3 regions of the Paraburkholderia sp. GAS32 genome follow, and region 1 is predicted to be linked to each of the others. Evidence: predicted binding sites of a transcription regulator. Region 1 holds the regulator's gene; each other region holds the start of a gene.
The links. Region 1 encodes LexA, which represses DNA repair genes until DNA is damaged. Its sites were predicted from a motif close to ACTGTATNNNNATACAGT; they were not measured.
Positions count from the first base shown of each region.

Region 1 (2,265 bases):
GATTGCCGTTGCCTTGCACGTCGAGCCGACGCGTCAACAAGCCGGTGACTTGCTGCTTCAGGCTCTCGCGCAACGCGGGAAAGTCGACGTATTCATTGACGGTTTGCGCATCACGCGCATCCGCTGCGCGTTTGAGCTTATTCAGCGCCATGTAAGGCGACGCGTAACTGAACCCCAACGCGGCAATCACCACAATCACAATCAAGGTGACGATCAGTGGTCGGGCGGCATTGCGTTTCGTGCGTGTTGAAACTGCCATCGAGTGGGACTCTCCATCAGGTGTGATCTAACGTGGACCGCGGCCACGCAAAAACGATCCCAGGCGATGCGATATCCGAAAAGGCGCGGGCGGGTGAACGACCGTACGCCGGGTGTCGCGCGTAGTAAAGCCGCAATGGGATGCGGTGCACGCGCAGTGCGGTTTATGACTCGAACACCGCGCCGTGCACGTTGGCTTCATCTGCGATGCAACGATCGATCATGCGGCACACCGCGTCTACCGTGCCGACCATGATCAGCCGCGACGGCCCGTGATACACGCGCACCGGCGCGCGGCGCGCGGGTTCAGCCGTATTCAGCCCCGAGTTCAACGACACGCGAGCAAAAGCCGGCAACGACGACGGCAAGCCCGGTACGCCGACGGGTGCATCAAACAGCGATGGAGTACTGGCGGAGGACGCCTCGATCAGCGAACACGGCACCAGCTTGCGCAGATGACGCAAACGACCAAACTGGCGAAAAGGCAGCAGGCGGGCAAGGCGTTCCATGAGTCTCTCCAGGCGATTCAACGTTGGGGCAGCTTTGGGTTGGCTAACACGTGGGCAGTTAGAACTCGCCCGGGCGGATCAGCCCGACGGCGATGCCCTCGAGCGCAAACTCCGCGCTGCCGGTTTCAACGAAGATGTTGTCGTAATCGGGGTTCTCGGCGATCAGCTCGATGCCGTTCGGCCGGCGCTTCAGGCGCTTGACCGTCACATCGTCGCCAAGCCGCGCGATGATGATCTGGCCATCTTTAGCTTCGCTTTTCTTCTGCACCGCGAGCAGGTCGCCGTCGAAGATGCCCGCGTCGCGCATGGACAGCCCACGCACCTTCAGCAGGTAGTCCGGCTTGCTCGAGAACAGCGCCGGGTCGCACGCATAGTGCTGCGAGATATGTTCCTGCGCGAGGATCGGGCTACCCGCGGCAACCCGGCCGATCAGCGGCAACGACAGTTGCATGATGCTGGCGTGCGGCAGTGTGAACTGGTACGGCGAATCTTCCGACCCGCCCAGCAGGCGAATGCCGCGCGATGCGCCGGCCGCCAGTTCGATCACGCCCTTGCGGGCGAGGGCGCGCAGATGCTCCTCTGCCGAGTTGGCCGAGCTGAAACCCAGCTCGGCGGCGATCTCCGCGCGGGTGGGCGGAAAGCCGGTGCGTTCGATGGCCCGGCGGATCAGATCGAAAACCTGCTGCTGTCGTGCGGTGAGTTTGGTCATGGCGCCACTGTATGTATGAACAGGTGCCTGTATTTTTATACAGTATTCCGCGCAATTCAAGCTTTACTTTAAGTTCGTGTCCTGGGGTGGCGTTCCAGCGTCGTAAATGGACGCTTCAACACCCGTTTTCGTGTCGCAACGCCTTATCCGGCCGTCATTACCACTTTTGCGTATTAAAGAATGAAGAAACATTATTTTTAATGATGAAAGCTCTTCGATAGACTGCCCTTCGAGTTGGCGCTCATGTGCACGTGACCGCGACGTAGAACAACACCACACGCTGTTTCAGCGGACCACAACGCGGAGAAAGTTGGCATGAACCATCAAGGCACGGGGCTGGCAGGCAGGACCAGAAAACTTATCGCGGCGCTCGCATTCGGCGCAGTCGGTACGATCGCCGCGGTCGGCGTCACGGTGCAGGCACATGCAGCCGACATGACGCTGCTGAACGTGTCGTACGACCCGACCCGCGAGCTGTACCAGGATGTCAACCAGGCATTCGGCAAGGAATGGAAGGCGAAAACGGGCGAGACGATCACCTTCAAGCAGTCGCACGGCGGCTCGGGTGCGCAAGCCCGCTCGGTGCTGGACGGTTTGCAGGCGGACGTCGTGACGCTGGCGCTTGCCTATGACATCGACGCGCTGGCTAACAAAGGTTTGCTCGACAAGGGCTGGCAAAAGCGTTTGCCGGACAACGCCTCGCCGTACACGTCGACGATCGTGTTTCTGGTGCGCAAGGGCAACCCGAAGCACATCAAGGATTGGGACGATCTGATCAAGCCGGGTGTG
Region 1 covers NZ_JBNPVS010000005.1:134,018-136,282, forward strand. Annotated here, with positions in the region: gene P3T25_RS08165 (DUF2939 domain-containing protein) at 1-259, opposite strand, end outside; gene P3T25_RS08170 (hypothetical protein) at 423-767, opposite strand; gene lexA (transcriptional repressor LexA) at 826-1,476, opposite strand; gene P3T25_RS08180 (sulfate ABC transporter substrate-binding protein) at 1,792-2,265, shown strand, end outside.

Region 2 (2,265 bases), on a different contig from region 1:
GCGCGTTTCGTTACCGATCACCTCGTCGTTCTTCTTGATCGAACCGATCCGGCGAATGTCCAGACGCACCGACGCGTAGAACTTCAGCGCGTTACCACCCGTGGTGGTTTCCGGGTTGCCGAACATCACACCGATCTTCATACGGATCTGGTTGATGAAGATCACGAGGCAGTTGGTACGCTTGATCGTGCCGGTGAGCTTGCGCAGCGCTTGCGACATCAGACGCGCTTGCAGACCCGGCAGCGAGTCGCCCATTTCGCCTTCGATTTCAGCCTTCGGCACGAGTGCCGCGACCGAGTCGATCACGATCATGTCGATCGAGCCTGAGCGCACGAGTGCGTCGGCGATTTCGAGCGCCTGTTCACCGGTGTCCGGTTGCGAAACCAGCAGGTCGTTGACGTTCACGCCGAGCTTGCCCGCGTACTGGATATCCAGCGCGTGCTCCGCGTCGATAAACGCTGCCGTGCCGCCGAGCTTTTGCATTTCAGCGACGACTTGCAGCGTCAGCGTGGTTTTACCGGACGACTCCGGACCGTAAATTTCGACCACCCGGCCACGCGGCAAACCGCCGACGCCCAGCGCGATATCGAGGCCGAGTGATCCCGTTGAGACCACCTGGATATCTTCGACCGCCTCACCTGCGCCGAGCCGCATGACCGACCCTTTGCCGAACTGCTTTTCGATCTGCGCAAGCGCGGCAGCGAGTGCCTTGCTCTTTTCAGCAGTCAGTCCAGCCGAGCCTTTCTTGCTTTCTTCCATGAATCGTCCTTTGCTATGATGAACGGCGTCTGAGGCAGATGTGCAGCCTAGTTTTGGAGGACAGCACACGAAACTCAGACACTGTATAAAAAAACAGTAGTTTTGGCAAGCGCGATTCTCATGCGAACGCGCATTTTTACTGTCGCGCTGCCCAACTACCCACAATAATTTTCGGAGACCGCTGTGCGCCGGGGGAACACCCCACGGTGCCGGCAAGGCCAGGCTTGCGCACCATGCGAATTCTGATTGCCGAAGACGACAGCATACTCGCGGACGGTCTGGTTCGATCACTCCGCCAATCGGCCTATGCCGTCGATCATGTGAAGAACGGCGTCGAGGCCGACACCGCCCTGTCGATGCAAACTTTCGATCTGCTGATCCTCGATCTGGGCCTGCCGCGCATGTCCGGGCTCGAGGTGCTGCGCCGCCTGCGCGCCCGCAACTCGACCGTGCCGGTGCTCATCCTCACGGCGGCGGACAGCGTGGACGAACGCGTCAAAGGCCTCGATCTCGGCGCCGACGACTACATGGCCAAACCTTTCGCGCTGAACGAACTCGAGGCGCGCGTGCGCGCCCTGACCCGGCGCGGCGCGGGCGGCGGCCCGACGGTGGTGCGGCACGGTTCGCTGTCGTTCGACCAGGTCGGCCGGATCGCCTATGTCAACGAGCAGGTGATCGACCTGTCGGCGCGCGAACTTGGTTTGCTCGAAGTGCTGCTGCAGCGGATCGGCCGGCTGGTGTCGAAGGAACAGCTCGTCGACCATCTGTGCGAATGGGGCGAAGAAGTCAGCAATAACGCGATCGAGGTCTACGTGCACCGGCTGCGCAAGAAGATCGAGCCGAGCGGCGTACGCATCATTACTGTGCGGGGCCTCGGGTACTGCCTCGAGAAAGCCGCCCTGCCGCCAAACGTGAACATGAACGCGAACCAGAGCGCCAACCCGCCCGCCGAATCCGAGCCGCCCTCCTCGTCCTCTTCGTCCCCCTCGGCCGCGATGCCCGCGAGCCATCACTTCAAATAGAGAGCCCCCATGTCCGCACGCGCAGATCGCGCCACGGCGCACGCGGCGGACCTCGACGAGGCGCGCGACGAGCGCTACGCCAATCCGTTCGCCCCGCCCGACGAGACCGAAGCCGCCGCCGAAGCACGCCCACGCTCGCTGTTCGGCGAGATTCTGGACTGGATGCTGGCGCCGCTCCTGCTGCTATGGCCGATGAGCCTCGCGGTCACCTACCTGGTCGCCAAGTCGATCGCCAACGGTCCGTTCGACCGCGCGCTCGAAACTGACGCCTACGTGCTCGCCCGCCAGATCCATCCGATCAACGGCGTGGCGGAGCTGTCGCTGCCCGACTCCACCCGCGACTTTCTGCGCGCCGACAATGTCGACAGCGTGTTCTATCAGGTGCTCGGCACGCGCGGCGAACTGGTGGGCGGCGAGCGCGACATGCCGTTGCCGCACGAGGAAGACCGGCCGCCGCCTGGCCTCGTGGAATTCCGCGACGACG
Region 2 covers NZ_JBNPVS010000019.1:144,556-146,820, forward strand. Annotated here, with positions in the region: gene recA (recombinase RecA) at 1-759, opposite strand, end outside; gene P3T25_RS23095 (response regulator) at 993-1,781, shown strand; gene P3T25_RS23100 (sensor histidine kinase N-terminal domain-containing protein) at 1,791-2,265, shown strand, end outside.
Region 2: the regulator LexA is predicted to act here: its motif matches at 840-857, upstream of recA (recombinase RecA).

Region 3 (2,265 bases), on a different contig from region 1:
ATGGAACCAACGTCAGCGCCTCTTGCGCGGCGTGTGTGTTTCGGGCCGCAGCAGTGTCTGCGGTCTTTTTTTTACATGCGGAATCTCTTCAGCGTTTGCGTGAGCATCCGGCGCCGCTAACTTCAACCGCACAAACGGCCGTGCAGAACGGCACGCCAATACCTGGAAAAGCTTCAACTGCCGTCGGCAAACGACATCGATCTTCCGGATCTTGGCTAGTGCCCGCCGGCTCTGATCGTCAGTGTTTGCGCCCGGCGACAGCATCGCTGACAACTTTCTCGCTCGTCTTACGTGTTTTATCCGGAATGCGTGGCGCCTCGTCACCGGCGAACCACGACAGATGCGTGCGCATGTGTGCCGCGTACGCCCTCCATCCCGCATCGTTGCCGGCAAAAAGCTCCCGGCGCATCGCAGCAGCAAACTCAGCGCGGCACGGCTGCATCCTGTCAAGCTCCGAACGCCACGATGCGAAGGCTTGATTCACACCGCGAATGAAGTCTCCAAACGACATCTCCGGATCGACAAAGTCCATCAGGTCGCGGGCGAACTCCCTGCTCCGTTGCAGTTCCGCCATGTGGACACCCAGCTGCCCGTCGCGCGGGAATTGTTGGGCGATCTCGCGAATCGTGTCCAAGCCGTGCCCGCTGAGAAATAGCCGATCCTGATTGCTCATGCGTGGATCGACAGAAGTGAATCGAGCTGTCAAATCCAGAAAGATGGCTGTGAGCCTGCGGAAAACGATAGTCATGCAAACAAAATCCTCGCGAGTACTTGAGGCAGTTAACGGCCCGGCCTCGCGAAAATTGATGATCCAAATGTCTTCGAGCGGAAAGCTCCCCGTATCAGTCACGCGTCCGCTGTCTGCTCCCCTGACGTGCGCCTGGGAGGCACCGCGTCGGCCGCCTAGTCTTCCAAATCCGGCGGCTCATTCCTGAAATTATCGAATGCAACTAACCGTCTGATTCTCCCAACACCACAGTGCCCGCCCGTCCCGGGCGGAAAACCTGTGCCTGCAGTGGCGGGGCCGGCATCCCTGTATCTGGCGACCGTAGCGGCCGAGCCGGTTGTGAAAGGTGGTCTTGCGCCCGTCTGGAACGGCTCGCCAGGAACCGCCCCGTCGTAGTCTCCAGACCTCCATTCACATTTTTCTCGGATAAGCGCTACACTAGATACTGTATATCCATACAGTATTCAAGCCCCATGAGCGCCCTGCCGCGTCACCCCGAAGACATCCACCCCGCCTTATGGCGTGCTTCGCAGCTAGCCGTCGGCTTCGATCGGGTGGTGTCGTGCGGCCACGCCGCGCTGGCCGCCGAGCTGCCGGGCGGCGGCTGGCCCGTGGGCGCGCTCACCGAACTGCTCACGCCGCATCCGGGCAGCGGTGAGCTGCGTCTGCTGCAGCCCGCGCTGGCGACTGTCGGATCCCGCCCCTTGCTCCTGCTGCAGCCGCCGCACCGGCTACAACCCGCCGGACTGGCGTGGCTGGGCGTTCCCGCAGGACAGGCCTGCGTGCTGCGCGCACCCCGCACGGCTGATGCGCTGTGGGCCGCCGAGCAGATCCTGCGTGCCGGCACCTGCGGCGCCCTGCTCTTCTGGCAGGCCGAAGTCCGGCAGGAAGCGCTGCGGCGCCTGCATCTGGCCGCGCAGGCCTCGGACACGCTGCTGTTTCTGTTTCGCCCGCTTGCGGCCGCCCAGGCGACGTCGCCGGCGCCGCTGCGGCTTGCGCTGCGAGCCGCCAGGGGCGGTATTGAAGTGACGTTCGTCAAGCGCCGCGGACCGCAGCGCGACGAACCCGTTTTCGTTCCTCTCGTACCTTCACCTGCCCTGTTGAGCCGATATGCAACTCTGGATCGGCGTACATCTGCCGCACCTCGCCCTCGAGTCGTTTCGCCCGCGCTGGTCGACGCCACGCAATGAGGCCGGGTTTGTCGTGCTGGAGAAGGACCGCGTTGTCGCGCTCGACCGCGCGGCGCACTCGGCCGGGATCGTGCCCGGCATGCGCCGCGGTGGCGTGTTGACGCTCGCCCCCGACGCGGTCATCCGGGAACGTGATCTCGCCCGTGAAGCGGAGCTGGTTCGTGGCGTGGCGTTCGCCCTGCTGCAGTTCACCCCCCACGTGGTGCTGGCTGAGGAATCGGTCGTGCTGGCCAACGTCTCGGCGAGCCTGCGCCTCTTCGGTGGCATCCGGCCACTGCGCCGGCGGGCGGGTGAAACGGTGAGCGCGTTCGGCGTGACCGCGACACTTGCCGTTGCGCCGACGGGACA
Region 3 covers NZ_JBNPVS010000014.1:159,184-161,448, reverse strand. Annotated here, with positions in the region: gene P3T25_RS19120 (hypothetical protein) at 239-748, opposite strand; gene imuA (translesion DNA synthesis-associated protein ImuA) at 1,201-1,917, shown strand; gene P3T25_RS19110 (Y-family DNA polymerase) at 1,838-2,265, shown strand, end outside.
Region 3: the regulator LexA is predicted to act here: its motif matches at 1,172-1,189, upstream of imuA (translesion DNA synthesis-associated protein ImuA).